DNA from 3 places in the Scandinavium tedordense genome. Region 1 is predicted to be linked to each of the others. Evidence: predicted binding sites of a transcription regulator. Region 1 holds the regulator's gene; each other region holds the start of a gene.
What was found. Region 1 encodes PurR, which represses purine synthesis genes. Its sites were predicted from a motif close to CANGCAAACGTTTGCNTG; they were not measured.
Positions count from the first base shown of each region.

Region 1 (3,282 bases):
GGAGCTTCAGCGCAGCCGCGCAGGAGTTGCACCGTGTGCCTTCTGCGATCAGCTATACCGTACGTCAGCTGGAAGAATGGCTGGCGGTACCGCTGTTTGAACGACGCCATCGCGACGTAGAATTAACCCCCGCAGGTGCCTGGTTTTTGAAAGAGGGTCGCTCTGTTATCAAAAAAATGCAGATCACCCGCCAGCAGTGTCAGCAAATTGCCAACGGCTGGCGTGGCAATTTGGCCATCGCGGTGGATAATATTGTGCGCCCGGAACGTACCCGGCAGATGATTGTCGATTTCTATCGCCACTTTAAGGATGTCGAACTGTGCGTTTTCCAGGAAGTATTCAACGGCGTGTGGGATGCGTTATCCGACGGGCGTGTAGAGCTGGCGATTGGCGCCACACAGGCGATCCCGGTCGGTGGGCGTTACGCATTTCGTGATATGGGGATGCTGAGCTGGAACTGCGTGGTGTCGAGTCAACATCCGCTGGCGCAGATGCCCGGCCCGCTCAGCGATGATGTGTTGCGCAACTGGCCGGCGCTGGTACGGGAAGATACCTCGCGATCGCTGCCGAAACGTATCACCTGGTTGCTGGATAATCAAAAACGGATTGTGGTGCCGGACTGGGAATCTTCCGCGACCTGTCTTTCCGCTGGTCTGTGTGCCGGAATGGTGCCCACGCATTTTGCCCGTCCGTATATCGACAGTGGTGAATGGGTGGCGCTGGAGCTGGAAAATCCGTTCCCTGATGCAGCGTGCTGCCTGACCTGGCAACAAAATGACATGTCACCGGCGCTGAGCTGGCTGCTGGAGTATTTGGGGGACAGTGAAACGTTGAATAAAGAGTGGTTACAGGAGCCGGAATAACCGGCTCCTGAGAGGTCATTAACGGCGGTAGTCGCGGAATGGGCCGTCGGCCACCGAGCGGCGCTCGATCAGGCGAGGATGCACTTCAATAGACTGCGACTCTTCACGCTTATTGACGATGCGATCCAGCAGCATATCGAAGGCCGCTTCACCCAGCGAATCCTTAGGCTGGTGGATAGTGGTCAGGGCAGGGGTAAAGAAGCGCGCGTTGCGCACGTTATCGTAACCAATGACTGAAATATCCTGTGGAACACGCAGACCCATTTCGTCTGCGGCACACAACGCACCCATCGCCATAATGTCACCGCCGCAGAACACGGCGGTTGGGCGTGGCTGTTGTGCAAGAATTTGCTGCATGGCGCGATAGCCGGATTCCGGCTCAAAATCACCCTGAACAATCCAGTTTTCAGGCACGTTGATTTGCGCTTCTTCCATGGCTTTCATGAAGCCCGCCAGACGTCCGGCGCCGGTGTTACGCTCCATCGGGCCAGGAATGACGCCGATTTCACGATGACCGCGTTCGACCAGATAGCGTCCGGCAATATAGCCCCCCTGGAAAGCGTTATCATTCACCGAGTCGGTAAAATCAGCTTTAGATTCGCCCCAGTCCATCACCACCATCGGGATGTGACGGTACTCTTCCAGCATCTCGAGCACCGACTGCGGGTATTCGGAACACATCACCAGTAGGCCATCGACGCGCTTTTGCGCCATCATTGAAAGATAGGCGCGCTGTTTTTCAAGGTTGTTCCAGGCATTACCCAAGATCAGGGTATAGCCTTTCTCGAAGCAGTTTTTCTCAACGGCTTCAATGATTTCAGCAAAATAGGCAGCTTCACTGCTGGTTGCCAGCAGGCCGATTGTTTTGGTGTGATTCACCTTCAGGCTGCGTGCCACGGCGCTTGGGGAGTAGTGCAGCTCTTTAATGGCCGCCCATACCGCGTTACGGGTATCTTCTGCCACGAAACGCGTCTTGTTAATTACATGTGATACAGTTGTAGTGGAAACGTTTGCGCGTTTCGCTACATCTTTAATAGTTGCCATTCGTTCTCACTCCAGACCCTTTCCTTACGCCTGATTACCGACACGAAAACGTTTGCCTTTACACACCCTTAACACAATTCAACTGAATTGCAGTACGCCGGGAGACAGACAGGACGACGGGAGGGGGTCAATGGCTGGTACGCTTTTAAATTAGCGTGGAATTTTGTCTGATTCTGAGGCAAAGGGAAAGAGAAAAATCGCTATGAGCCTAAAACCTGGAAGATTTTTGCGTATATTTGTGCAAAAATGAGCAAGCTCACTTTTGTTGTGGGGATTAAAAGGAGAAAAATTGATGAGTACCGACCTGAAGCTCTCTCTGATGACCACCGTTATCGCTTTGGCGCTGATCGTTGCTGCCGCGCTGACTGCTGTACTGCACTGATTTATCCGGAGGGAGAGCTCTCTTCCTCCTTCTCATTTTCCTTCCTGATTGTTATCAAATTCGCAAAAAACTTTTGCCATTTTGTTTACTTTTGTTTTTTTGTGATTGATGTCATGCTTTTGGCTTCTGCTTTCGCACTGTCTCAATGAGATGGCTTACCGGAGTCGTTACATGAAAATCAATTTCCCCCTGCTGGCACTGGCTGTTGGGGCATTTGGCATAGGTACCACTGAGTTTTCGCCAATGGGCCTGCTGCCTGTCATCGCCAAAGGTGTGGACGTGTCGATTCCCGCGGCCGGAATGCTGATCAGCGCCTATGCCATTGGCGTGATGGTCGGTGCCCCGCTGATGACGCTGCTGCTTTCACATCGCGCGCGCCGTAATGCGCTTATTTTCCTGATGGCAATTTTCACGCTCGGCAATGTGCTGTCGGCTATCGCGCCGGATTACACTACGCTGCTGTTGTCGCGCATTATCACCAGTCTTAATCATGGCGCTTTCTTCGGCCTCGGCTCGGTTGTGGCTGCAAGCGTAGTGCCTAAGCACAAGCAAGCCAGCGCGGTGGCGACCATGTTTATGGGGCTGACGATTGCCAATATCGGCGGCGTTCCGGCGGCCACTTGGCTTGGTGAAACCATCGGCTGGCGAATGTCGTTCCTTGCGACGGCCGGACTTGGCCTGGTGGCGATGGTCAGCCTGTGGTTCTCGTTACCGAAGGGCAGCAGCGGTGAACGCCCGGACGTAAAAAAAGAGCTGTCGGTTCTGATGCGCCCACAGGTGCTGACGGCGCTGTTGACGACCGTGCTCGGGGCCGGGGCGATGTTCACGCTCTACACCTATATTTCGCCAGTGCTGCATACCATTACGCATGCGTCACCGCTGTTCGTTACCGCCATGCTGGTACTGATTGGCATCGGCTTCTCTATCGGTAACTATCTCGGTGGCAAGTTTGCTGACCGCTCCGTGACTGCCACGCTGAAAGGTTTCCTGACG
Region 1 is NZ_JALIGG010000056.1:74,623-77,904, reverse strand. It holds gene punR (DNA-binding transcriptional activator PunR) at 1-863, shown strand, start outside; gene purR (HTH-type transcriptional repressor PurR) at 882-1,907, opposite strand; gene cydH (cytochrome bd-I oxidase subunit CydH) at 2,200-2,289, shown strand; gene MUU46_RS13510 (MFS transporter) at 2,461-3,282, shown strand, end outside.

Region 2 (3,282 bases), on a different contig from region 1:
CTGTTGGCTGCTGCGCCGTTTTTTTGCATTGCAAAGGCCGACATCACGATGCCCGGCGTGCAGAACCCGCACTGGGAGGCATGTCCGCAGGCCAGCGTGCGCTGCACCGGATGCAGTTCGCCGCCATCCACCAGGTCTTCCACTGTCAGTAATTGTTTCCCGTGCAGTTGCCCCACTAATAACAAACAGGCGTTAGCACTCTGGTAGCGAATTTTGCCGTCGTCCACGCTGCCGAGTACCACGGTGCAGGCTCCACAATCTCCCGACGCGCAGCCTTCTTTAGTGCCGCAGCGCAACCGGTCGTTACGCAGCCAGTTCAGCACGGTCAGATTCGGGTCGACGTTTTCAAGCGTGACTGGCTGTTGATTGAGCAAAAATTGGGTCATGCAGCCACCTCCAGCCCATCACGGCTCCAGGCACATTCACCATTGATCCACGTCTGGGCGATGTTGCGGTCATCGCCGAGGGTCATCAGCATAAACAGCAGTTCGTAAATATTCTTGCAGCGGGCGCTACGCAGCTGTTGAAGCGGTGAAACCGCCGGATCAAGCACCACAAAATCCGCCTCTTTACCGACACTGAAATTGCCGATGTGCTCATCGAGACACAGCGCCCGCGCGCCGCCAAGGGTGGCGTGATAAAACGCTTCGCTGGCGCACAGCTTGTAGCTTTGCAACTGACCGATTTTGTAGGCTTCACCGAGCGTGCGAAGCATGTTGAACGTGGTTCCGGCGCCAACGTCGGTTCCGATACCCATTTTGACTTTTTTCTGCCAACAGGTTTGCAGACGGAACAGGCCGCTGCCGAGGAACAGATTCGAGGTCGGGCAGAACGCCACCGCTGAGTCGCTGTCGTGCAGGCAATTCCACTCCGTATCCTGTAAATGAATGGCATGCGCGAAGACGCTGCGTTTGCCGGTCAGGCCGTAGTGATGGTAGACGTCGAGATAGTTTTCATGTTCCGGCCACAGGCTTTTCACCCATGCAATTTCCTGCGGGTTTTCGCTCAAATGGGTGTGCAGCCAGGTGTCCGGAAACGCTTCGCGCAGCCGCTGCACCGCTTCGAGCAGTGCTGGCGTCGAGGTTGGCGCGAAACGCGGGGTGATGGCGTAGCCGAGACGCTGATGGTTGTGCCAACGCAGGATTAGCTCACGAGTTTGCTGGTAGCTCTGCTCGGCGGTTTCGGTTAAATAGTCGGGCGCGTTGCGGTCCATCATTACTTTCCCGGCGATGAGACGCATATTTTGCTGTGCGGCGGCGGCAAACAGCGCGTCGACCGATTCCGGGTGCACGGTGCCAAACACCAACGCGGTGGTGGTGCCGTTCGAGAGCAGCTGGTTGAGGAAGAACGCTGACATTTCTGCCGCGTGCCCGGCGTTGCCGTACTGGCTTTCCACCGGGAAGGTGTAGGTTGTCAGCCATTCCAGCAACTGTTCACCAAACGCGCCGATCATTTCTGTTTGCGGATAATGCAGATGAGTATCGACGAAACCCGGCACGATAAGCTTGCCGCGCAGATCGACCCAGTCGTCCGGTTGTTTGAGCAATGACTGCCCTTCTTCCCAGCTCATCAGCGCGGCGATGCGCCCTTCAGCGATGAACATCAGGCCGTCGTCAACGTAGCGCGCCTGACGGGCTATTTCCTCAGGGCTATCGGCCGTTGCGGCAATATCAAAAAAGCGCCCGCGCAGCGCGTAGCGATAGTCGACCATTTCTGACCTCTTCTTATCCCGGTTGTGCCCGGGTTATTTATGCAGGTGTATTGTCAGAATAGTATTGCAAACAGAGTGCCAGCTTTAAATTTACGATTATCGTGAAATTTCAACACCTTATTAATTATTCATTCGTTTGCGCAACAAACTGAATATTATTCAGCCCGCAACCGTTTGCTTATTCTGGCAATCGTTTTTCTTGCATAACTATTCCGCTGAACATTGATGAAAACAAAAATAGCGGCGTAAAACGATGCACAACGCTGAAGCAGTTGCACCGTTTTTGCGCACGGTGAAGGCGCTGTAAAGTGGTACAACAGGTTGCAAAGTTCCGTTCCCGAAGGCCGACCACGCGTGGTATGGTATGGCAACAGTTAACGCATTGAGGAACAGGAAGAATGATTGTACTTGTTACCGGAGCGACCGCCGGGTTTGGTGAGAGCATCACCCGCCGTTTCATTGCCAATGGCCATAAAGTTATCGCCACCGGACGCCGTCATGAGCGTCTGCAGGAACTGAAAGAAGAACTGGGCGACAGCATTCTGACCGCGCAGCTCGACGTGCGTAACCGCGCAGCTATCGAAGATATGATGGCTAACCTCCCCGTTGAATGGCGCAATATCGACATTCTGGTCAATAACGCCGGGCTGGCGCTGGGCATGGAGCCGGCACATAAAGCCGACGCGGATGACTGGGAAACCATGATCGACACCAACAACAAAGGACTGGTGTATATGACCCGCGCGGTGCTGCCGGGCATGGTTGAGCGCAACTGCGGGCATATCATTAACATCGGTTCCACCGCCGGGAGCTGGCCGTACGCGGGCGGCAACGTTTACGGCGCGACCAAGGCATTCGTTCGCCAGTTCAGCCTGAACCTGCGCACCGATCTGCACGGCACCGCCGTTCGCGTGACTGATGTTGAGCCGGGCCTGGTGGGCGGCACTGAGTTCTCAAACGTGCGCTTTAAAGGTGACGACGCGAAAGCAGAGAAAACCTATGAAAACACCAGCGCGCTGTCTGCGGAAGACGTGACCGAAGCCGTGTGGTGGGTGGCAACGCTGCCAAAACACGTCAACATCAATACCCTTGAAATGATGCCCGTCAGCCAGTCTTTTGCTGGCCTGAGCATTCATCGTCAAGGCTAAGCGATTCTACGCCCAGCCCGGCCTGCAGGCCGGACTGGGCGTAGCGTCATATTCAGCGTAAAATAACGCACTTACCCCGCAATTAAGAAAGAGCAATGGCCGCAGAATCGCAACTCAATCCGACACAGCCCGTGAACCAGCAAATCTACCGTATTTTGCGCCGGGATATCGTGCACTGCCTGATAGCGCCGGGTACACCGCTGTCCGAGAAAGAGGTTTCTGTTCGCTTTGACGTTTCGCGCCAGCCGGTGCGTGAAGCCTTTATTAAGCTGGCCGAAAACGGGCTGATTCAGATTCGCCCCCAGCGCGGTAGCTACGTTAATAAAATCTCTCTTTCCCAGGTGCGCAACGGCTGCTTCGTACGCCAGGCCATCGAATGCGCGGTGGTGCGACGTGCGGCGGCAATGATTACTGACGCCCAGT
Region 2 is NZ_JALIGG010000058.1:650,855-654,136, forward strand. It holds gene xdhA (xanthine dehydrogenase small subunit) at 1-386, opposite strand, end outside; gene guaD (guanine deaminase) at 383-1,711, opposite strand; gene ydfG (bifunctional NADP-dependent 3-hydroxy acid dehydrogenase/3-hydroxypropionate dehydrogenase YdfG) at 2,110-2,859, shown strand; gene MUU46_RS22520 (GntR family transcriptional regulator) at 2,955-3,282, shown strand, end outside.
Region 2: the regulator PurR is predicted to act here: its motif matches at 1,875-1,892, upstream of guaD (guanine deaminase).

Region 3 (3,282 bases), on a different contig from region 1:
GGCAAGGAAGTTTGAGATACTTCACAAAGTTCCCCGTTTTACACAAATTATTACACATTATTTCTTCTTGTTACTTATTTACGATATTTGTAGCACTTTCAGGCTAGCGAAACGTTGTCATGAATGGAAATATGCCTGTCAGACACAGAAAGACACCAAACTCTCATCAATAGTTCCGTAAATATTTATTGACGAAAACTATTGGCGGTAGTGGAAAGTGTCCATAAAAAAACCAATGAGGGTAATAAATAATGATGAAGCGCAATATCCTGGCAGTGGTTATCCCTGCCCTGTTGGCAGCTGGTGCGGCAAACGCAGCAGAAATCTATAACAAAAATGCCAACAAACTGGATTTCTACGGTAAAGCAGTGGGTGAACACATCTGGACCACCAACGGCGACACCGACAGTTCTGACACCACCTATGCTCGTATCGGTTTCAAAGGCGAAACTCAGATCAACGATCAGATCACCGGTTACGGCCAGTGGGAATACAACCTGAATGCGTCTAACGTCGAAGGTTCTCAGGGTACTGCTACCCGTCTGGCATTCGCCGGTCTGAAATTTGGTGATGCAGGTTCTATCGACTACGGTCGTAACTACGGCGCAATCTACGACGTAGCGGCATACACCGATATGCTGGTTGAGTGGGGCGGCGATTCTTGGGCGGCTACCGACAACTTCATGAACGGTCGTTCTACTGGCCTTCTGACCTACCGTAATACCGATTTCTTCGGTCTGGTTGATGGCCTGAGCTTCGCCCTGCAATATCAGGGTAAAAACGAACGCAGCAGCCCAGTTACCGTCGACTATGACGAAAACAACGGCACCGCAAATAACGTAACTCTGGGTGGTAACGGCGCGAAAGCAAACGGCGACGGCGTCAGCACCTCCGTGCAGTACGCATTCCTGGACGGCTTCAGCGTAGCTGCAGGTTATGAATCTGCTGACCGCACCAACGACCAGGTTAATCCAGCCACCTTCACCGCTCCTAACGGTACCGTTTACGGTAACGCAAGTGCTGGCGGCGACCGCGCTGAAGCATGGTCTACTGCATTCAAATACGACGCGAACAACGTCTACGCTGCTGTGATGTATGCTGAAACCACCAACATGACTCGCGAGCCAGACAACAACTTCGCGAACAAAACTCAGAACATCGAAGCCGTGGTTCAGTACCAGTTCGATTTCGGCCTGCGTCCATCCATCGGTTACGTACAGTCCAAAGGTAAAGACCTGCTGGCCCGTACCAAGGGTGATGCAAGCTTCTCCGGCGGCGATGCTGACCTGGTTAAATACATCGAAGTGGGTTCATGGTACTACTTCAACAAGAACATGAACGTCTACGCAGCATACAAATTCAACCTGCTGAACGACAACGATTACTCTAAAGCATCTGGTCAGGCTACCGACGACCAGGCAGCTGTAGGTATCGTTTACCAGTTCTAATCAGTACGCCACTTTGTTATATGCTTAAGAAACAGGGCTTCGGCCCTGTTTTTTTTATGGCTGGCAGTAAATAATAGTGACTTTTAAAAAGCCACTCGCTTTTTCTCGCAAACGGTTGGCTTTTCGTCATTCTCCCGTTAACCTGAGAGCGGATTTCCCTTCAGTAACCACAATGGAACCTCGTCATGTTTGAGAACATAACCGCTGCCCCTGCCGACCCTATTCTGGGCCTGGCCGATCTGTTTCGTGCCGATGACCGCCCGGGGAAAATCAACCTCGGGATTGGTGTTTACAAAGATGAGACCGGTAAAACACCGGTTCTGACCAGCGTAAAAAAAGCGGAACTTTATCTGCTGGAAAATGAAACCACCAAGAACTACCTCGGCATTGACGGTATTCCTGAATTTGGCCGCTGCACGCAGGAGCTGCTGTTCGGGAAAGGCAGTGCGATTGTGGCTGACAAGCGTGCACGTACGGCGCAGACCCCAGGTGGAACCGGCGCGCTGCGCGTAGCCGCGGATTTTCTCGCTAAAAACACTGACGTAAAACGCGTGTGGGTCAGCAACCCAAGCTGGCCGAACCACAAAGGCGTATTTAATTCCGCCGGGCTGGAAGTCTGCGAATACAGCTACTACGACGCGAATCAACACGCTCTGGATTTTGACAGCCTGATTCTTAGCCTGAATCAAGCTCAGGCGGGCGACGTGGTTTTGTTCCACGGCTGCTGCCACAACCCAACCGGGATCGATCCGACGCTGGAACAGTGGGAACAGCTGGCAAAAATGTCCGTCGAGAAAGGCTGGCTGCCGCTGTTTGACTTCGCTTACCAGGGCTTTGCTCGTGGTCTGGAAGAAGATGCTGAAGGCCTGCGCGCTTTTGCCGCCGTTCATAAAGAGCTACTGGTTGCGAGTTCCTTCTCGAAAAACTTTGGCCTCTATAACGAACGCGTGGGCGCCTGCACGCTCGTTTCTGCGGATGCAGAAACGGTCGATCGCGCATTCAGCCAGATGAAAGCGGTTATCCGCGCCAACTACTCTAACCCACCAGCTCACGGTGCCGCCGTCGTGGCAACGATCCTCAGTAATGACGCGCTGCGCGCCATCTGGGAGCAAGAGCTGACCGACATGCGTCAGCGCATTCAGCGTATGCGCCTGCTGTTCGTAAACACCCTCGCCGAGAAAGGTGCGGACCGTGATTTCAGCTTCATCACCAAGCAGAACGGCATGTTCTCATTCAGCGGCCTGACCAAAGAACAGGTCCTGCGTCTGCGTGAAGAGTTTGGTGTTTATGCGGTGGCATCCGGACGTGTCAACGTCGCGGGCATGACGCCAGACAATATGGCCCCACTATGCGAAGCCATCGTCGCCGTACTGTAATTCAGACCAAAAAAGGTTGCGAAAGCGGCCTTTTTTATTTGTTTTGAGCATTAAAAAAGCCGCAAACGCGGCTTTTTATATTTACCAGACAGGCATCTCATCCTGTAGGAAAGGATTATGTACACGCTCATGACCGAGCGTTGACATCGGGCCGTGGCCCGGAATAAAGCTGACGGCATCGCCGAGCGGTAACAATTTGCGCTTAATCGAATCAATAAGCTGCCCATGGTCGCCACGCGGGAAATCGCTGCGCCCTACTCCACCTTTAAAGATCACGTCGCCTGAAATCAGCAGCTGCGAAACTGCGTCGAAAAAGACAATATGACCCGGCGTATGGCCCGGACAATGCAATACTTTGAGGCTGACGTTACCCACGCTGACGGTATCGTCTTCATTTAACCAGCGGTCTGGCGAGAGCGGCAGACAGTCTTCAAGACCGAACATTTTGCTCTGCGCTG
Region 3 is NZ_JALIGG010000057.1:662,290-665,571, reverse strand. It holds gene MUU46_RS19105 (porin) at 252-1,448, shown strand; gene MUU46_RS19100 (amino acid aminotransferase) at 1,634-2,824, shown strand; gene MUU46_RS19095 (MBL fold metallo-hydrolase) at 2,906-3,282, opposite strand, start outside.
Region 3: the regulator PurR is predicted to act here: its motif matches at 1,553-1,570, upstream of MUU46_RS19100 (amino acid aminotransferase).